2 regions of the Streptomyces sp. CNT372 genome follow, and region 1 is predicted to be linked to the other one. Evidence: riboswitches for the same ligand, from Rfam matches in the RefSeq annotation. Region 1 holds a riboswitch; the other holds the start of a gene.
What was found. A riboswitch is a leader RNA that binds a small molecule or an ion and turns the genes downstream of it on or off. The one in region 1 is predicted to bind cobalamin.
Positions count from the first base shown of each region.

Region 1 (3,403 bases):
GCCGGCACCGCCGCGAGCGCCCCCGCCAGCGCGTCGGGCCCGAGGCCCGCCCCGCCGGGGCCGGGGACGCCGTGGACCGCCAGGTCGTACTGTCCGTCGCCGGTCGCGACGACGTCCGCCCAGGCCCCTCGCGGGTGGCCGCAGCGGCGGGCGCAGCCGGAGAGGTACACGGGCAGGCCGCCGCCGGGGGCCGGGGCCGCGCCCGTGAGCCGCCGCGTCGCGCCCACGAGTTCGGCGGCGTCGGCCCGTACGTCGGAGAGCGCCTTGCCGCAGCCGGGCCGCCCGGTGCACGCGCCGACGACCCGCCAGGGGGAGGCCGGGTCGGTGACGAGTCCGGCGACGGCGAGCGCGGCGAGGCGGTCGGCGGGGACGCCGGTCAGGACCACACCGCGCCAGGGCGTGACGCGCAGTTCCCCCGTCCCCCGGCGCTCGGCGGTCCGGGCGAGCAGCCGCCACTGCGCGCTGGTGAGGCGGCCCAGGGGCGCGAGCACATACCCGTACTCCCCCGGAACCGGCCCCTGAGCGGGCGCGGCGGCCACCGGCGCCACCGGCACCGCCTCCGCCCGTACCCCCGCCTTCGCGGCCCGCGCGGCCAGCGCCTCCCCCGAGGGGCCCTGCCCGGGCGGGAGTTCACGCACCCGCCAGGCACCGGTCCCGCTCGCGTCGACCGCGTCGAGGAACGCCTGCGCCGCGACGATCATCGTGCGCGGCCCGTCCGGCGCGGCCACCCGCACGCCCGCCGACTCCCCGGCCCGCACGACCACCCCGGCGCCGGCCTCCGTCCGCTCTGCGATCAACGTCACATCCGCGGCGAGGTCCGCCATGTCCCCGCGCCCGTCGTCGAGGGCGAAGAGGAAGCGCCCGGACAGCGCCGTCGTCCGCGTGCTCGCGCACAGCAGGGCGTCCAGGGTGCGGGCGAGGGGCTGCACGTCCAGGTGCCCCCGGCCGTCGAGCCCGGAGAGCGGGGAGGCGACGATGTTGCGGACGCGTTCGTGGCCGGGCGCGGGCAGCAGGCCCACCGCGTCCAGCAGCGCGGCCAACTCGCCGCCGCAGGAGGCCCCGAGGCCCCGGAGCTGGAGGTTGCCGCGGGAGGTGATGTCGAGTGCGCCGTCGCCGAGCCGGTCCGCCGCGTCCGCGAGGGCGTACGCCTGGCGCGCGTCGAGGGCCCCGGCGGGGACACGTATCCGGGCCAGCGCGCCGTCGTCGGCCGTGTGCAGCCGCAGCGCCCCGGGGCAGGCGTCGCCCCGGTCCCGCGCGGGCGCTCCCCCGTCCGGGGCGGGCGCGTCGCCACGGTCCCGGTGGTCCCGTCCGGGTGTTTCGTCCCGGTTCAGGCGGTTGGCGGGGGGCGGAGGCATGGCGGCGAGCATACCGACCATCACACAAGGCGCCCTGCTCCGGAGGACGTGACGGCCCTTACTATGCTCAGCGGCGGACCACACGGTCCGTCACCGCCGATGACGGCGTCAGGGGAGGAAGCCCGGTGCGATTCCGGCGCGGTCCCGCCACTGTGAGCCCGGCAGTCGCGCAGCACGCGCGGCCCGCCGGGTGAGCCAGGAACTCCCGCCGTCCTCCACCGCCCGGGGCGCGGAAACCCCGAGGAAGGCCAGCTGTCGCATGACGCTCCCGTCCCAGGACACCACGCAGCCCACCACCACCCAGGCCGCCGGGCAGCCGAGCCCGCAGCCGGCTTCGCAGAGCGGCGCCCCGCAGCCCGCCACCCGCATCCTGCTCCTGTCGACCTCCGACACCGACCTGCTCAGCGCCCGCGCGGCCGGCGGCCCGGTCTCGTACCGCTACGCGAACCCGTCCCGGCTCCCGCTCGACGACCTGCCCGGCCTGCTGGAGGGCAGCGATCTCGTCGTGGTCCGCCTTCTCGGCGGGCTGCGCGCCTGGCAGGAGGGGATCGACCAACTCCTCGCGCAGGACCGCCCGGTCGTCGTCCTGACCGGCGAACAGGCCCCGGACGCCCAGCTCATGGAGACGTCCACCGTCCCCATCGGCATCGCCGCCGAGGCGCACGCCTACCTCGCGCACGGCGGCCCGGCCAACCTGGAGCAGCTGGCCCGTTTCCTCGCCGACACCGTGCTGCTCACCGGCCACGGCTTCGAGCCGCCGGCCGCCGCGCCCTCCTGGGGCGAGCTGGGGCGCCCGGTGCGCCGGGAGAACCCGGACGGCCCGCTGGTCGCCGTCCTCTACTACCGCGCGCACCACATGAGCGGCAACACCGCCTTCGTGGACGCCCTGTGCACCGCCGTCGAGGAGGCGGGCGCCCGGGCGCTGCCGCTGTATGTGGCCTCCCTGCGCGCCCCGGAGGACGAGCTGCTGGAGCGGCTGCGCGGTGCGGACGCCCTGGTGACCACGGTCCTCGCTGCGGGCGGCACCCGCCCGGCGGACGCCTCCGCGGGCGGCGACGACGAGTCCTGGGACGCGGGCGCGCTCGCCTCCCTCGACGTGCCGGTGCTCCAGGCGCTGTGCCTGACCAGCCCGCGCGCCGCGTGGGAGGAGAACGACGAGGGCCTCTCCCCGCTGGACGCGGCGACCCAGGTCGCGGTGCCCGAGTTCGACGGGCGGCTGATCACCGTGCCGTTCTCGTTCAAGGAGATCGACGCCGACGGCCTGCCGGCCTACGTCCCGGACCCGGAGCGGGCCGCGCGGGTCGCGGGGATCGCGGTCCGGCACGCCCGGCTGCGGCACATCGCGAACGCCCGGAAGCGGATCGCCCTGGTGCTGTCCGCGTACCCGACCAAGCACTCCCGGATCGGCAACGCGGTCGGCCTGGACACCCCGGCCTCGGCGGTGGCGCTGCTGCGCCGGCTGCTGGCGGAGGGCTACGACTTCGGCCCGGCCGAGGAGATCCCGGGCCTGGTGTCGGGGGACGGCGACGAGCTGATCCGGGCCCTGATCGAAGCGGGCGGCCACGACCAGGACTGGCTGACCGAGGATCAGTTGGCCCGCAACCCGGTCCGCATCCCGGCCGCCGACTACCGGCGCTGGTTCGCGACGCTGCCGGCGGAGCTGCGGGAGGCGGTGGAGGAGCACTGGGGGCCCGCGCCCGGCGAGATGTTCCTGGACCGCTCGCGCAACCCGGAGGGCGACATCGTCCTCGCGGCCCTGCGGCGCGGGAACCTGCTGGTCGTCATCCAGCCGCCGCGCGGCTTCGGCGAGAACCCGATCGCGATCTACCACGACCCCGATCTGCCGCCCTCGCACCACTACCTGGCGGCCTACCGCTGGATCGCGGCGCGCGCGGACGACGGCGGTTTCGGCGCGGACGCCATGATCCACCTGGGCAAGCACGGCAACCTGGAGTGGCTGCCGGGCAAGAACGCCGGCCTGTCGGCGGCCTGCGCCCCGGACGCGGCGCTGGGCGACCTGCCGCTGGTCTACCCGTTCCTGGTCAACG
Region 1 covers NZ_KB897788.1:71,448-74,850, forward strand. Annotated here, with positions in the region: gene cobG (precorrin-3B synthase) at 1-1,367, opposite strand, end outside; cobalamin riboswitch at 1,438-1,567, shown strand; gene cobN (cobaltochelatase subunit CobN) at 1,615-3,403, shown strand, end outside.

Region 2 (3,403 bases), on a different contig from region 1:
CCGCACCCTCCCGTGTCACGAAGGAGTTCAGCGACATGTTCTGGCCCTTGAACGGCGCGACCTTGACGCCCTGCCGGACCAGCCACCGGCAGATCCCGGCGGTGACCACGCTCTTCCCGGCGTCCGAGGTCGTCCCCGCGACCAGCAGCCCCCCACCGCTCATGCCGTCCTCCCGCCGCTGTCCGGCCCGCCGCGCCCCGACGCCCGGCGCCGGCCTCCGCCGAAGGCCCCCGCGGCCAGCCGCGCGCCCGCGCACACCGCCAGGGAGAGCGCGCCCACCCGGCGCGACAGCCGCACCGCGTGCTCGATGTCGCCCGGCTCCACCGCCCGGCCGCCCGCGTTGAGCACCGGCCGGTGCTCGACCCGCCCCCCGTACGCCAGCGTCCCGCCCAGCCGCACACCGAGCGCCCCCGCGAACGACGCCTCCACCGGGCCCGCGTTGGGGCTCGGGTGCCCGGCCGCGTCGGCCCGCCAGGCGCGCACCGCGCCCCGCGGATCGGGCCCGGCGAGGGCGGCGAGCACGGCGGTCAGCCGGGCGCCCGGCCAGCCCGCCACGTCGTCCAGCCGGGCCGAGGCCCAGCCGTAGCGCAGATGGCGCGGCGAGCGGTGCCCGACCATCGCGTCCAGGGTGTTGACGGCGCGGAAGCCCAGCAGGCCGGGCACACCGGCGACGGCGCCCCACACCAAGGCTCCGACGACCGCGTCGGAGGTGTTCTCGGCGACGGACTCCACGACGGCGCGCGCGATCCCGTCCGCGTCCAGCGCCTGCGGGTCCCGCCCGCACAGGTGCGGCAGCCGCGCCCGCGCCGCCTCGACGTCCCCGGCCTCCAGCGCTGCCCCGACGGCGCGGGCCTCCCGGCCCAGGGTCGTCCCGCCGACGACGGCCCAGGTGGCGGCCGCGGTCAGGGCGGTGGCGGCGGCGGGGGAGCGGCGCACGGCGCGCGCGGCGAGCAGTCCGGCGGCGGTCGCGCCCCCGGCGCACACCAGCGTGTGCAGGGCGCCCCGGGCGCGGTCGTCGCGCCACAGCACGCCCTCGACGGCGGCGGCCGCCCGTCCGAACGCGGCCACCGGGTGCCCGGTGCGCGGATCACCGACGAGCAGGTCGGCGAGGAGCCCCGCGGCGGCGCCGCAGGCGAAGATCCGGCCGCCGCGTGTGCGGCCGGCGTCCCGGGAAGGGGGTCCGGACGGCAGGGCTGGGCCACGGCCAGGCATGACGCAGAGTCCTCACTCAGGGTCCGCGCCCTGGCTCGACGTGAACGGCGGCGAGAGTTCCTGGCTCCCCGGACTCCGGGTGACAGTGGCGGGACCGCGCCGGATTCTCACCGGACTTCCTCTTCTGCCGCCGTATGGCCCCGGCAGTCCACCACGGCCGCCCACGCCCGTCAACTCACCCTTGACCTGCGGCGGGACAGTGTGCCGAGGCCCACACGAGGGCTCGTGCTGCGGGTGCACGGAGACGGCGCCCGGAGGCGGCGCACTCGGACGGCGCACGGGCCGGGCACCGCCCGGTGGCGGTACCCGGCCCGTGCCGGTGACGGATCGGTCGGCGGACGTCAGTCGACGATCAGAAAGATCCCGTACGCGACGGCCACCGCGCAGAGCGCGAAGCAGGCGTACGCACCCGTGCGGGCCATCACGGCGCTGCCGCCGGTCCGCACGGCGGCCTCGCCCTTGCTGAGGCCGATGATGCCGAGGGTGAACAGGCCCACGAGGGCCACGGTGGCGACGAGGCTCACGCCGAAAACGGAGCCGAGGGCTACCCAGTCGATCTTCATCTTGCTGCTTCCTTACACCGCGGCCGGTCGGGCCGGCTCGGTCTCGGCGGGGGCCGGGACGGTGGTCCTGATCTCACCGGCCGGCGGCGGGGTGACGGCCGCGATGGCGGTGGTGACGACGCCCGCGGGCTCCCCGGAACCCTCCGCGCCCTCGGCGCCGGGGGCCTCGGTGTCGTTGACGTTGGTGTGGTCGACAACCTGGCGGCGGGAGGCGATCCAGATCGCCAGTGAGGAGGCGACCAGGAAGACCGCGACCACGGCGACGCCCCAGTCACCCTGCTTGGTGACGAACTCGGAGGCGGCGGCGACCAGGCCGGCGGCCGGCAGGGTCAGACCCCAGGCGACGAACATCCGGGTCGCGGTCGACCAGCGGACCACACCGCCCTTGCGGCCGAGGCCCGCACCCATCACCGCGCCGGAGCAGGAGTGCGTGGTGGAGAGGGAGAAGCCCAGGTTGGAGGAGGCCAGGATGACGCTCGCGGCGCTGGTCTGGGCGGCGAAGCCCTGCTGCGGCTGGAGGTCGGTGAGGCCCTTGCCCATGGTGCGGATGATGCGCCAGCCACCGAGGTAGGTACCGAGGGCGATCGCGACACCGGCGGAGACGATGACCCACATCGGGGGGTTGGAACCCGGCGCGAGCACGTTCCCGGCGACCAGGGCCAGGGTGATGATGCCCATCGTCTTCTGGGCGTCGTTGGTGCCGTGGGCCAGGGAGACCAGGCCGGCAGAGGCGATCTGGCCGGCGCGGTAGCCCTTGGCCGTGTCCTTCTGATCGGTGTTCTTGCCGATCTTGTACGTCAGCCGGGCGGCGATCATCGCGCCGATGCCGGCGACGAGCGGGGCGGCGATGGCCGGGATCAGCACCTTGGTGATCACCACACCGCCGTTGACGGCGGAGAAGCCGGCCGAGGCGACGGTGGCGCCGATGAGGCCGCCCATCAGGGCGTGGGAGGAGCTGGACGGCAGACCCACGAGCCAGGTCAGCAGGTTCCAGAGGATGGCGCCGACGAGCGCCGCGAAGATGACTTCAGGAGAGATGCCTGATTCGTCGACCAGACCGCTGGAGATCGTCTTGGCGACCTCCACCGACAGGAACGCGCCGACGAGGTTCAGAACGGCGGACATGGCCACCGCGGTCTTGGGCTTCATCGCGCCGGTCGAGATGGTCGTCGCCATCGCGTTGGCGGTGTCGTGGAAACCGTTCGTGAAATCGAACACGAGAGCTGTCACGATCACAATCGCGAGCAGCAAGGTGATGTGTTCCATTTACCCAGGCAATCGTTTGACGTCATTGACGTGTGGACCGTAGGCAACCTGGATGAACGGAAGATGAACTGGGTCGGGCGCTGTGGTGTCCGCAAGTGGGGTCAACGGGTTCCGCTTGTGCCGGATCCGCGCCCCTGACCTCGGTGGGCAGTCACTCGAACACCCTCCGTCGCCGCGGGCCGCCCCGGACCGGCCCCGCACCGGCCCCTGGGCCCCTCGGAGCCCCGCTGACAGGATCGGCGCATGACCCATCACACAGAGCGGGACGCCCTCGCGGGGGCGTGGGCCGGACTCGTCGCCACCGCCCGCAGAACCGCCGCCGAAGGACTCGTCGTCGGTACCTCCGGGAACGTCTCCGTCCG
Region 2 covers NZ_KB897783.1:52,823-56,225, reverse strand. Annotated here, with positions in the region: gene C593_RS0117350 (cobyric acid synthase) at 1-163, opposite strand, end outside; gene C593_RS0117345 (cobalamin biosynthesis protein) at 160-1,212, opposite strand; cobalamin riboswitch at 1,245-1,386, opposite strand; gene C593_RS0117340 (hypothetical protein) at 1,554-1,775, opposite strand; gene C593_RS0117335 (inorganic phosphate transporter) at 1,788-3,041, opposite strand; gene C593_RS0117330 (class II aldolase/adducin family protein) at 3,285-3,403, shown strand, end outside.
Region 2: another riboswitch for cobalamin. It lies ahead of C593_RS0117345 (cobalamin biosynthesis protein); the one in region 1 lies ahead of cobN (cobaltochelatase subunit CobN).